Regions from separate parts of the Tepidibacillus fermentans genome, predicted to be linked through region 2. Evidence: predicted binding sites of a transcription regulator. Region 2 holds the regulator's gene; the other holds the start of a gene.
What was found. Region 2 encodes NrdR, which represses ribonucleotide reductase genes. Its sites were predicted from a motif close to AACACNATATATNGTGTT; they were not measured.
Positions count from the first base shown of each region.

Region 1: EDD72_RS01500 (adenosylcobalamin-dependent ribonucleoside-diphosphate reductase) is a predicted target of NrdR. The motif match lies at 3,949-3,966, and genes of this name have one in related genera.

Region 1 is NZ_SMAB01000002.1:32,993-40,170, reverse strand. It holds gene pepT (peptidase T) at 1-383, opposite strand, end outside; gene EDD72_RS01510 (hypothetical protein) at 477-710, opposite strand; partial or broken gene EDD72_RS01505 (pirin family protein) at 718-1,257, opposite strand; gene EDD72_RS01500 (adenosylcobalamin-dependent ribonucleoside-diphosphate reductase) at 1,383-3,908, opposite strand; gene dat (D-amino-acid transaminase) at 4,223-5,083, shown strand; gene gcvPB (aminomethyl-transferring glycine dehydrogenase subunit GcvPB) at 5,205-6,659, opposite strand; gene gcvPA (aminomethyl-transferring glycine dehydrogenase subunit GcvPA) at 6,656-7,178, opposite strand, start outside.
Region 2 is NZ_SMAB01000004.1:97,034-104,211, forward strand. It holds gene EDD72_RS03990 (LL-diaminopimelate aminotransferase) at 1-536, opposite strand, end outside; tRNA gene EDD72_RS03995 (tRNA-Ala) at 726-801, opposite strand; gene dnaI (primosomal protein DnaI) at 852-1,781, opposite strand; gene EDD72_RS04005 (replication initiation and membrane attachment family protein) at 1,778-3,244, opposite strand; gene EDD72_RS13010 (IscA/HesB family protein) at 3,415-3,708, shown strand; gene nrdR (transcriptional regulator NrdR) at 3,754-4,209, opposite strand; gene speD (adenosylmethionine decarboxylase) at 4,457-4,843, opposite strand; gene EDD72_RS04025 (alpha/beta-type small acid-soluble spore protein) at 5,164-5,400, shown strand; gene EDD72_RS04030 (glyceraldehyde-3-phosphate dehydrogenase) at 5,572-6,609, opposite strand; gene EDD72_RS04035 (lytic transglycosylase domain-containing protein) at 6,841-7,178, opposite strand, start outside.

The DNA.
Region 1 (7,178 bases), on a different contig from region 2:
GTCTTGCCTATGTAATTTTTTAATTCAGGAAATTGTTTCGGGGAAAGAACGATATTTTGTTCTTTATTTAACACAATGTCTCCACCATCATAATTTTTCACAATTTGAGGATTCACGTTCGTACCTGTCATATCTGGGCTTGTATCCATATGAGCAATAAAGCCAATGGTCGGTACTTCTTTCTCTATATTGGAAGGTAATGTTGCATAAACATATCCCTTAACATCAACTTCTACTTCTTGTAGACCAATTTGTTTTAATTCCTCAGCAATTGCTTTGGCTAATACCATTTGACCAGGTGTGGTAGGAACAGTGGTTGATTCATCATTTGAGCGAGTATCGTATTTCACATAGTTTAAAAAACGTTCTACGACCTTTGACATAAATGTTTCCTCCTATTTATGTAATATTTAACAATACTATCATCATACCTCTTTTAAATTCACAAAACAATTTTTTCCTACTTTATTATGGAGTCATTCAATGATATTCCTTTTATAAAACAACGAACTTATGAAACGCCAAGCGATTTTCCCTTTTGTTAGCCAATTAATATCTGCTCCTTGCTTTGTGTTATTCAATATTCTCTCTCCAAGAATGGGAGTCACTGTTTCTACTTTATCTGCTAAAATATTGAATATCCGCTTATTCCTTTCGACTTCTTCTGGATTTTCTTCAAGTACACCTATTAAGAAGTCTGTAAGTACCATGCCGGGACTAAAAGTTCCGACTAATACCGGAGTGTTTTTTTCTTCTTTCCATGATTTCCATTACGTTCCTTGTTTCTAATCCAATACCGTTGATTTTCGAAGTCCCTTCAATTTGGACAAGATAAGTTTGCCTTCCTGTCTTTACTTGAAAACCATTTTTTTCTTTTTCTAATTCTAAAGACATTTATTTTTTCTCTCAATCCAGTCAAATTTATAATCTCCATAATTTGGCGTATAGCCTTTTGGTCTGGGTAAATCCAGATTTTAGAAACCGTAAGATCGTTTCACCATAATTATACTCGCTATGAGAAACTCCTGTTCCTGCACTCATAAATTGTACTTGGCCATAAGTTAAGGTATTTTTATTCCCCATACTGTCGCCATGGGTTAACTCTCCGTTAACGACATAAGATATGATCTCCATTTCCCTATGAGGGTGTAAATCGAATCCTGTCCCTGGTTCAACAAGATCATCATTTAGAACTCTTAATACCCCAAATTCAATATTATCTGGATTGTAGTATTCAGCAAAAGAAAAATGAAAAATGCTTTTTTACTTTCAATTTTTTTATGAATATTCTTCCCTAATTCTATTATCTCACCCGTCTATAAAAAAAAGACTCCAAGTTCTTATTCAGAACATGAAGTCTTGAAACAATGACTTTTATCATATTAGGAACATCTTGTATACCCACACGAAATACAGTGTTTACATCCCTCTTCATTCACTAATGATGCAGATCCACACGTTGGGCATAGGTCTAATCCATCCGGAACATCCAGATCATCATGCAAATGCATATGATCAATCGATTGAATTCCCTCATGTTCGTTGTGCTGATTGATCGATGGTTCAGAAGTAGCTGCAATCGAATAGTTCGGTTCTTCACCATCGATATGCATTTCTAGCGCTTTGGCCACTGCATCGGCAATGGATTCAACGCGGTTTGGACCAAAACCAACAGCACCTGATCCACCAATTCCTTTGAGATGTTTAATTAATAGTCTCGCTTTATTTCCATCTGGAATTTCACCAAAACGTAGGAAGAGCGTGGAAACTCGTCCTAATGCCTCAGACATTGCGAAAACATCACTACCAGCCTTCCCAACATTGACGATGACCTCAAAAGGACTACCATCTACATCATTAATTGTGATATAAGCTTTTCCTAAAGGAGTATTCATCTTGTATGTTGCACCCGTTAATTTTTTGGGCCTACGACGATAAACTTTTCCTGTGTTTTCATTTGCTTTTTGCGCTTCAACTTTGTCTTCTACTTTTCCTTTTTTCTTCTCAGTGGAAAGTACTTGAACATCACGACTACCATCACGATAGATCGTAACACCTTTACAACCTAATTCATAAGCATACTCATACAATTTCTTTGTATCTTCAATCGTAAAGTCGGCAGGGGCATTTGCTGTTTTGCTTATAGATGAATCAACCCATTTTTGGATCGCTGCTTGCACACGAATATGATCTTCTGCTGATAGTTCCATTGCACTGACAAAGTAATCGGGTAGTTTTTGTCCAGGGTGTTTTTCTAACCATTCTTTTGCGATAGGTACATATTGCTTGTCCAATCCTAAACGGCTTTGACGTACATATTCAAAAGCAAAGTACGGCTCAATACCTGTAGAAGTACCAACCATAGTACCAGTACTACCTGTTGGCGCTTGTGTCAGTACCGTTACGTTTCGCATTCCTTTTTCAGCAATTGCTTGTTTGACTTCATCATCAAATTGTTGAACGAATTTACTTTGAAGGAATTTTTCTGCATCAAACATTGGGAATGATCCTTTTTCAGCAGCAATTTCTGTCGATGCTAGATATGCACGTTTTGCTATAAACCCATACAATTGATCCAAGAATTTTAAAGATTCAGGACTACCGTAACGGATTTTTAATTGAATTAACATTTCTGCTAAGCCCATCGTTCCTAAACCAATCCGACGTTCATTCCGTTGATTCTCTTCATTTTCTTTAAAATGGTATGGAGTTGCGTCAATAACATTGTCTAAGAAACGAACGGAGATATCAACCGTTTCTCCAAGTCCCTCCCAATCCACTTGGCCATCTTTCACAAATTTTGAAAGGTTAATGGAAGAGAGGTTACATACACCCCACGCTGGTAATCCTTGTTCTGCGCAAGGGTTGGTACTAATAATGGGGTTAAAATACCAGCTGTTTGACATTTCATTATAGTGTTCCATAAAGACAACACCAGGTTCAGCCGATTTCCATGCAGATTCAATAATGGTGTGCCATATTTCCCTTGCTTTCATTTTTTTATATACTTTTACGGCTTTTCCAAGGTCTTTCCACTTTTTAAGATTACCATCCCAAACCTTATCATATTCTGGGTCTGTTGTATCTGGAAAAACAAGTTCCCAATCGAGATCTTGTTTTACAGCTTTCATAAAGTCATTACTAATGGCCACAGAAAGATTTGCATTAGTGATAAGTCCCATTTCTTGTTTTACCGTAATAAACTCAAGTAAATCTGGATGCCAATCATTTAACATGAGCATTAATGCTCCACGGCGCGACCCACCTTGTTCAATTAAACCAGTTGTGTAGCTAAATAATCCTCCCCAGGATACAGCTCCACTGGATGAACCATTAACACCTCTCACAACAGCTCGTCTTGGTCTTAAGGAAGATAGGTTAATTCCAACTCCCCCACCTCGTGACATAATTTCAGTCATTTGACTCAAGGTTTCCATAATACCGCCACGACTATCCTTAGGGGATGGAATCACATAACAGTTAAATAACGTTAACTCATCACTAGCACCTGCACCGGCTGCGATACGCCCACCGGGAACCAACTTCCAATCATCTAATACTTCACGGAATTTCTTAGTCCATTCTTCCCTTTTTTCTGGTTTTTCAACGGCTGCAATGGCTTTTGCTAATCGATCCCACATTTCTTCTGGGGTTAGTTCTAAAGGTTTGGTAATTTTCTCAATGACTGTATCTATAACTTGTCCATTTCGTAAGCCTACTTTAATGGTTTCCCCTTCAATAGAGATAACTTCCCCTACTTCTTTTTGTGGGTATTTTGGATCATCCTTAGTTAGAACCAACACCGTATCCCCAACATTTACCTCCTGATGCAACACATCTTTCAATGCGTAACGATCAAGGAAGATTTTCTCACTTAGTCCTTCTAAACGTGAAGAAGATTGATTCATTTAATTTGCCCCTCCTAATTCTATGTACCTTCAACCAGTTATAACTATATATTGCGATGTTTTAAATTATATACCACAACATATAGGTGTATCTAGTAACAAAAGAACTAAATAAATAGAAACATCGAGTAAAAAATAGGATTTAAGTTGTATTTTCTACCATTATCTTATTTTTTTAAAAATGCGATATCAGCGCATAATTATTTCTTATTTTGAAGGAATTTTCATAAATTTATCATTGTTTTTTTAAAAAAATAAAAATTAATCAAATTCCATACTCATCCATCTTATTTCATGTTACAATTGAAATCGAGATGATTTTTATAAACAAAAAGACTGGGGTGACGATAGTGATACTGATTAACGATCAATTCATAAAAAGGAATCAAGATACCCATATCGATATTGAAGACCGCGGTTATCAGTTTGGTGACGGGATCTATGAAGTGGTTCGTGTTTATCAAGGCAAAACTTTTCGTCTTGATGACCATCTAGATCGATTTGAACGTAGTGCAAAAGAAATTTTTATGGAATTACCTTTTTCTAAAACAGAGACAAAGTTAAAGATAACACAACTTATCGAAATGAACAACCTACAAGATGGAATTGTCTACTTTCAAGTAACAAGAGGTGTAGCTCCACGAACACATGCCTTTCCACAAAATGCAAAACCTGTGCTCACCGCATATACTAAAAAATCCCCTCGACCTATCGATCAATTTAAAAATGGAATTAAAGTTGTCACTGTGGAAGATATTCGCTGGCTTCGTTGTGATATCAAAAGTTTGAATTTGCTAGGTAACGTCCTTGCCAAACAATATGCTCATGAACACCAAGCCGAAGAAGCCATTCAAATTAGGGATAATACAGTTACTGAAGGAAGCTCATCTAATTTTTATATTGTAGAAAATGGTAAAATTTACACTCATCCTGCTGATCATTTTATATTAAGAGGAATTACACGAATAGTTGTTGAAGAAATTGCAAACAAATTAGGAATTCCTTTCATCGAAAAGTTATTTAGCGTGAAAGATGTTTATCGCGCAGATGAAGCATTTATTAGTAGTACTACAGCTGAAATAACCCCAGTTATTCAAGTAAATGATAAAGTGATTGGAAATGGTCCAGGTCCAATTGTACGTGCGATCCAAGAAGAATTTCAAAAGCTTATATAATGAAAACTACATAGCGACAACGGAGCAACGGTGGAAAAAACAAATCAAAGTTTAGAATAAAGTTTACTCATTTAAAAAGGCCACTGTATCAATCACAGTGACCTTTTTCTGATGAATTTTTTTATTTCTTATATCGTAGAATTGGGTTTCTTGCAGCAGTTGCTTCATCCAAACGACCTACAACGGTGTTATGAGGTGCTTCTAAAACTTTTTCTGGTTCATTTTCTGCTTCATGTGCAATTTGAATGAGTACATCGATAAATCGATCTAAGGTTTCTTTACTTTCCGTTTCGGTTGGTTCTATCATTAGGCATTCTTCAACAATTAGCGGGAAATAGATCGTCGGTGGATGAAAACCAAAATCTAATAAACGTTTGGCAATATCTAATGTACGTACTCCAAGTTTCTTTTGTCTTTTACCAGATAATACAAATTCATGTTTGCAATGCTGTTTAAATGGTAAATCGTAGTAATCTTGGAGTCTTCTCATCATATAGTTCGCATTGAGGACTGCATTCTCAGACACCGCTTTTAAACCATCCGGGCCCATTGTTCGAATATAGGTATACGCACGTACAAGAACACCAAAATTACCATAAAACGCCTTCACTCTACCTATGGATTGAGGTATGTCATAATCGAGATAGTATTGATCCCCTTCTTTTGCAACCAATGGTTTTGGCAAGAACGGTTCTAGAATCTTCTTAACCCCAACTGGACCTGAACCTGGACCGCCACCACCATGAGGAGTAGAGAACGTTTTATGGAGGTTTAGATGAACCACATCGAATCCCATATCCCCTGGACGAGCATAACCTAGGATAGCGTTTGCGTTAGCTCCATCATAATAAAGAAGTCCTCCAGCATCATGAACAATCTTGTCAATCTCTACAATATCTTTTTCAAATAATCCGAGGGTGTTGGGATTGGTTAACATTAAAGCAGCTGTATCGTTTCCCACAACCTTCTTTAACTCCTCAATATCTACATTGCCTTGAGCGTTGGACTTTACTGTAATGGTCTCAAATCCGGCTACAGTTGCGGATGCTGGGTTGGTCCCATGTGCTGAATCAGGAACAATCACTTTTTTCCGTTGAAAATCACCACGGCTTTCATGATAAGCGCGGATCAACATTAAGCCCGTCCATTCACCATGTGCACCAGCTGCAGGCTGTAATGTAACTTTATCCATGCCTGTAATCTTCTGAAGCATTTCTTGAAGATTATACATCATCTCCAAAGCTCCTTGGACCATTTCTACTGGTTGATAGGGATGTATATGAGCAAATCCAGGATAACGAGCTACATCCTCGTTTATTTTGGGATTATATTTCATTGTACAAGATCCTAAAGGATAAAACCCTGAATCGACTCCATGATTTCGATGTGATAATTCAGTATAATGGCGCATAAGGTCCAATTCAGACAATTCAGGGAATTCAGGAGGGTTTTCCCTGATTATTTCCTTAGGGATAAGTTGATCAATCGCTACTTCTGGAACGTCGAGTTCAGGTAAACTATATGAAACTCTGCCTGGTTGGCTTAATTCAAAAACGAGGGCTTTTTTCTTTCTCATAATAATCCCTCCAGTCTAGCAGCAAGTTCATCGATTTGTTCCTTTGTATTCATTTCCGTAACAGCAATTAGCATCGCATTTTTCAAATTAGGATAAGCTGAACTTAAATCATAGCCACCGATAATTCCGTATTTTAACAATTCTTGATTTACTTCAGAAACAGGTTTTGTTAGTTTAATTGTGAATTCATTAAAGAATGGCCCTTTAAATAAAGGTTCGATTCCTTTCACAGATGTTAAGACTTGATAAGCATAATGGGCTTTTTGCAGGTTCTGTTTTGCTACTTCTTGAATCCCTTGTTTACCCATAGCATTCATATACACAGCTGAGGCTAAAGCCATGAGTGCTTGATTCGAACAAATATTGGATGTTGCCTTTTCACGACGAATATGTTGCTCCCGAGCTTGCAAGGTAAGAACAAACCCACGATTTCCCTCATCATCGACAGTTTGACCGACGATACGCCCAGGCATTTTCCGAATCAATTTGTTGGTGGTTGCAAAAAATCCCACATGAGGA
Region 2 (7,178 bases):
GGAACTGGATTACCTGGGAAATTTAAAATCATTACTTTTGCTTTTCTTGCAATCTCTTCAGGGATCTCATCAAGACGTGGTAAAAATTGATATTCTTTTTTTAATGGCATTGGATAGAGTGTAGCACTCGCAAGATGAACCCCTGCTTCATAAGCCGTATAACCTGGATCTGGAACAAGAATCACATCACCAGGATCAGCAAAGATCATCGGTAGATGAACTAGGCCATCCTGAGAACCCATAAGCTGTAAAACCTCTTTTTTGGGATTCAGTTGAACGGAAAACCTTTTATGATAATAATCAGCCACTGCTTCATGAAACTCATCTGTTCCCTTTAGTGCATATCCGTATTGAGTTGGATCCTTTACCGCATCGACCAAAGCTTCCATTACATATACAGGTGGTGGTAAGTCAGGACTACCAACACTTAAATCGATCACTTCTAAACCTTGTTCGATTCGTTGTTTTTTGTAATTGGCTAACTCAGAAAAAACATTCGTTTGGAAAACCTTCACCCGATCTGATATTGAAATCATACTCACTCCCCCAATAGAACCCAATACTAAACCATTATTTTGAATAAATAATCAAAATATTTACATATATATTACGATAAAGTTTCTTGAAAAACTAGTAGAAAACACGGTTTCTATTGTGGATTAGTAGACATAAAAAAAGCAAGGTATGTATATTACATAACCCCTTGCTATTACTGGCTTTATTTATGGTGGAGCATAGGGGGCTCGAACCCCTGACCTCTACGCTGCCAGCGTAGCGCTCTCCCAGCTGAGCTAATGCCCCATTTGAACAATAAAGATTATAGCATGTCCATTTTGGACACGCAAGTCCTTTTATCCAACGTATTCTTTTCTCCGATTAGGCCCATCGAGAAAATAAGGTACGGTATAATGACGAATTCTCTCCATGATCCGTTTCGCTTTCAGCTCTTCAATTCCACCTTTGTTCGAATAGGATAAGTGTTCTTCTAGATCATCATAATTCAAATTCGAGGTATACAAAGTATGCAACCCTTTTACCATTCTGGCTTGGAGAATTGCTCCCAGAATTTCATCTCTTTCCCATTGAGAGATCGTTTCTGCCCCAATATCATCTAAGATTAGAACCTCAATCTCTTTCAATAATTTCATTTTCTCATGTAATGATTGATCTTGGATTGAGTTTTTTATTTCCCGGAAAAAGTCAGGAACATAAATCATCAATGTCGATATCCCTTTGTCCGCTAGTAGTTTTGCTGTTGCAGCCATTAGATGACTTTTTCCTACTCCTAATGGACCATAGAGATAGATCCCTTTTTGTTTCTTACCTGCTTGTAGATTAGCGATGAACATCAATAACGCTTTTATGACCTCTTGTCTTTCAACAGTTTTGTCTAGATCTTTAAATGAAGCATTAAGTACATCCTTCGCAATATATTGACTATGAAACAATTTTTCTTTATAGATTTGTTCTTGATGTTGAATCAAATAATGACATTTCGTCAAACTAGATTGAATTTGTCCATAGGAAAAATTCAAACGTGTATAATGCCCTTTTAGAAGGTTTTGACAATTGTCTAGTCCCTTACACATTTCACAATGTTTTTTTTCTTCAATATATTGATATAGCTGATTAAAAGCAGGTAATATTTGATCTTTTGTAAGTTGATTACGTTCAATCATTCCTTGTAATTCAGGATGATGTTCAAAATATTGCAACCAATTTTGTTGATCAATCAGTAGATGAGGGAGCATTTCACTTAATACTTCTCCTAAACGGTTCATTTTTTCACTTCTTCCTCCGTCTCTCCCAATTTTCTCAATAATTCTTCGATCTCTTCTTGCGTTTTGGGATCTATTTCTTTCGAAGATTTCGCGCTTGATTCCCTATGATAATTCTTTTCCTGATTCAAAATGTAATCTGGAACTTTTTCTCTCTTTTCTGTGTTTCTTCCTCTATTCGTTCTCGTCGTTCCATTTGTTGCTTTCTTATTTCCTTCTTTCCATCCTCTATATAATTGATGCTCTTTTTTCGCAATTTGTAATGCCTCTTCAACAGTTGTGATCTTTAATCTTTTCCAATGACCAGCAATCTTTTCTGTTAATTTTTTCGGTAATTTGTATTGATTAGATAATAGGATATATTCGATTAAAACATTTACCACCTGGAAAGGTAATTGATAATCGCGAACAAGCCCCTCGACTAAAGCTAAATCCGCTTCAGGGATTTTCGCACCGCCTTGGTATTGCTTTAGTAGTTCAATTGGGGAATAATGTTCCAAAATCCATTTATGTCTTTTTTCTATATCACCATGATTGATTGGCTGACCTTCCCTTTGTGAGCTAGAGATTCCTTCTTTTTCAATGATCAGCATTTCTTTTTGTTCAAACTGTAATCGATCTTTGACTCGTTCTCGCAAAAGCTCTTCCTGAATCATTCCTGATGAGTCATAAATATAGGGATCATGTAGTAAATGAATAATGTCCATTTCCGATAATTGATAAAGAAAAGCAAGTTCATGAAAGAGTTGGATGTTTTCTTTTGAAAAAATCTGCTCAACTTGAAATAAGTTGCTCATCATGCCTTTGATAAATTCAATATCTAAATACTGGTCTTTAATTACAATTGGTTTTCTCGTTGATTCTTTCTCTGGAGTTAGGGAATAAGGCTTAATTAACTGATCTACCTCTGACCCAGGTTTAACTGTAATCTCGGAGAATAAGATAGAATCAAAAACCTCATCAAAAGATTTTGTGATTTCGCTCTCAATATATTCAGATGGAATCGTCGTTTTTTCATAGGTTAGTAATTGTTCCATCAGCTCTAGATATGCATTTTTCCCAATTCGATTTAATAACAAAATACTTAAAATGTCACTTTGGAAGAAATTCACAGGGTCTAATGGTGGAACAAGAATATATTCAATAAATTGTTTTTCTTCAACTTGATGTTGGTATTTCTTGGTTCGTAATAAACCAACAGCTTCTAAAGTTTTCCTTGCTTTCATCAGAACATGAAAGGGAACAAATAATTGGTTTGCTAAATGACGATGGAGATGTTGTGAAGAAACACCTATATATTGTAATGGCAAATGATTCCGTAATGTCAGATATAAACTGACAGCTTCAGGTCCAATAATCGGTTGATATAAATGAATAAGATAGGAGATTTGAGATATCTCAATCGATTCAAACATTCTCACTTGATATTGGTCTTGTGGTGTGATTTCATTAGAAGTATATCGCATGATCTCATCCCCTTTATATTCAACAGATCATTTTTTTATTATACCATCAGTTGAAATTGGACGAAACTATCTATTGCTCTATCGCACTAAACTATATATAATGTTTTTATGAGTTATAATAATTATTATCTTATACCTTGTTTTTTTGAGATTAGGAAAGGAGATTAAGGATGGTAACCGTTACACCTAATGCTAAGGATAAGCTAGCACAGATCCTTAAAGAGAAAGAAAGCAGTGCAGCAATCCGTGTATATATTGCTGGTTTTGGCTGAGGAGGTCCCTCTTTAGGGTTGGCTCTGGATGAGCCAAATGATGAAGATAAAGTATTTGATCAAGGTCTTTTTAAAGTTGTTGTGAATGCCCAAGAATTAGAAAATATTGGTGAAGTAGAGATCGATTTCAAAGATTCCCGTTTTGGAAGTGGATTTACAGTAAGATCTACTTATGGTTCGACTTGTTCATAATAAAGAAGAGATATGCCCCTCGAAGAGGGGCTTTTTGTTTTCAAATCATGATTTTCGCAAAAGTTCTGTAATTTCTTTTAAAAAGACATTAATATCTTTAAATTGCCGATATACAGAAGCAAATCGAACATAAGCGATTTCGTCAGTGTGATATAAACGTTCCATCACCATTTCTCCAATTTTTTGACTTTCCACTTCGGAACGCAAATCGTTCCTTAATTCTCTCTCAATATCGGCAACAATACTTTCTAATTTTTCCAGTCCAACCGGTCTCTTTTCACAGGCTCTTATTAACCCGCGTAATATTTTTTCTCTACTAAATTCTTCACGACTTCCATCTTTTTTGATCACAAGGATTGGAGTTTCCTCTACTTCTTCATACGTATTAAATCTTCGGCCACAGGATTCGCATTCCCGTCTTCTTCGTATCGATTTGCCGTCATTAATCGGTCTAGAGTCTAAAACTTTTGTTCCATTATAATTACAATAAGGACAACGCATAGTCCTATTCACCTCAATTTTTCTAACTATCGCTATTATTAGTTTCTCCTACTTTGTAAATATGGTCAAGTAAATTAAAAATAGGTTTGTATAATTCATGGAAAGCCGTAAGATTAGGAGTAGCGTTAGAACATACAAGTCATGTTTTGTAAGAGAGCTAAGCTATTGTTCCCAAAATCTTATACTTTCTTTTACGCTAAAAAAGGAAGGATATGATTCATATCCTTCCTTTTGACTCCATTTTAAATTAAGCAAAAGTTTCTACTTTCATTGGGTCAATTTTGACAGGACCCATACCTCGAGGCACTTGAACAGATTCACGTGTCTTTGCTTCTAATTGTTTGGTAATGTAATCTGCAGCAACTTTTGGATCAATTCGATCGCCGCAAGTATAAACATCAATACTTGCATAGCCATGTTCTGGAAAACTATGGATAGTCAAGTGGGACTCAGATATAATCACCACTCCACTTACTCCCATTGGCGCAAATTTATGAAAAGCTACTTCACGAATTTCTGCACCAGCTTCTAATGCTGCATCTACCATCATTTTTTCAATAAATTTAAAATCGTTTAGTTTTTCGACGTTACATCCCCATAATTCTGCAATAATGTGACGTCCCATAGTATCCATCATTCAATCCCCCTTGAATCAATAATTTCATGCCCTTTCAAGCATGCGGGACCTACGCCATCTACCACGGGGGCAAGTTAGTCCGATGAGGTCCTAACCCTTTAAGTAGATACTGGTTCCTTAGTTATTTAAACGTAATGAATTTCACGAATTTCAGTATACTGGTTTTAATCTAGTTTTGCAAGAATTTTTTTTATGTATTTTCACATCTCAGCATGATGAGAAAATATGCGAAGTTAGCAAAACAGGAATGACTTACCTGTATTTGTTTTAAAAATTTAATACAAACTACAAATACAAACCTAAAGGAGGTGACAATCATGGCAAAAGGTCAAGAACGTAGTAGCAACCAATTACTTGTACCACAGGCTAACCAAGCTTTAGACCAACTTAAATTTGAAATGGCTACTCAATTAGGAATTCAAATACCTCAAGATGGTTACATGGGCTTTATCGCTTCCCGTGATAACGGTGCTATTGGGGGCCACATTACTCGTCATTTAGTCCAAATTGCTGAACAACAACTTGCAGGAGGAACAACATTTCCTCAAGCTTAATTGAATATCCTTTTTTCTAACCATTTGGAAATATGGTAGAAAAATATGGAGAGGGCGAGATATCTCGGCCTCTCCAATATTAAAAGTGAGAAGTTAGAAATGAGATGTTAAACTGAAACGACCCTATGTAAAAAAGCACTAAGGATATCCCTAGCGCTATTATTTATGGCTTCACGCAGATAATACCTTGTTTTCTTGTTTACTTACTTGATAATTCGATACGAATCGAGCTAAATCAACGACTCGACAAGAATAACCCCATTCATTATCATACCAAGCCATAACCTTAATCTGATGTTCACCAATAACCATTGTTGATAACGCATCTACAATCGAAGAATGCTCATTTCCAATAAAATCGGCAGAGACTAAAGGTTCTTCACAGTATTGAAGAATTCCCTTTAATTCTTCCTGACTCGCTTTTTTCAATACTTCATTGACCTGTTCAACTGTAACTGCTTCTTTTACATTTACTACTAGGTCTACAATTGAAACATCAGGCGTCGGTACACGAAGTGCAATTCCGTTTAATTTACCTTTTAATTCTGGTAAGACAAGTGAGACAGCTTTGGCTGCTCCGGTAGTTGTTGGGATAATAGCTTGACCTGCACTTCTAGCTCTTCTTAAATCTTTATGCATATTATCAAGAACTCTTTGGTCATTAGTATAGGAGTGAACAGTGGTCATCATCCCTTCTTTAATGATGAAATGGTCATGTAATACTTTTGCAACAGGTGCTAAGCAATTGGTTGTACAAGACGCATTGGATATAATGTGATGTTTTTCATGATCATAGATTTCCTGGTTTACTCCCATTACAATCGTTACATCTTCACCTTTAGCTGGAGCTGTAATGATTACTTTTTGCGCACCGGCAGTTAAATGTTTGCCAGCACTTTCACGATCTCGATGTTTACCCGTTGATTCAATCACAATTTCTATATCCATCTCTTTCCAAGGTAAATTTTCTGGATTTCGCTCAGGTATGATTTTGGTTTCTCTTCCATTCACAATAATCGAATCATTAGTCGCTTCAATTTCAGCATCTAACTTTCCGTGAACGGTATCATATTTTAACATATGCGCCAAAATTTCAGGTTTATAACTCGCATTGATTGCCACAATCTGAATTTCTGGAAATTGTATCGCACGTCGGAATACCATCCTTCCGATTCTCCCAAAGCCACTGATCGCCATTCTAATTGACATTATTTGTTTCTCCTCCCCATATTTATTACATACTATTTATATAATTCATTATAATCAGCATAACATATTTTGCAACAAGATGGTAAAAATAATTTTTTGGACAAATAATTTTCGCTAAAAAATCCTCTTTATTTATAAATGTGTTATATTAACGAAACATTATTATTTTATTACTTTTTTAAAAAAAATAGCACTTCAAAATCTGAAGTGCTTCGAGAATATCATGTAAGATTAAAAATCATATTTGTAGATCCATTGATATCGATCATAAAAATGTAAAACTCTTTGTACATAATGTCTGGTTTCTCCAAATGGAATCCTATCCAAGTGTTCCAAAGAACCATCCCAAAGACCTTGTTGAATCCATTTTTCAACATTACCTGGCCCAGCATTGTAAGCTGCAATCGTGGCATAAATATTACCGTTAAACTGTTGATTCATTTTGGATAAGTACCAACTCCCAAATGCAATATTATTCTCAGGCTGGTGTAAATTTTGAACCATTTCCGAGGGAAATTCCGCCCTTTTAGCGATCCAATTCGCCGTTTCCGGCATAATTTGCATCAATC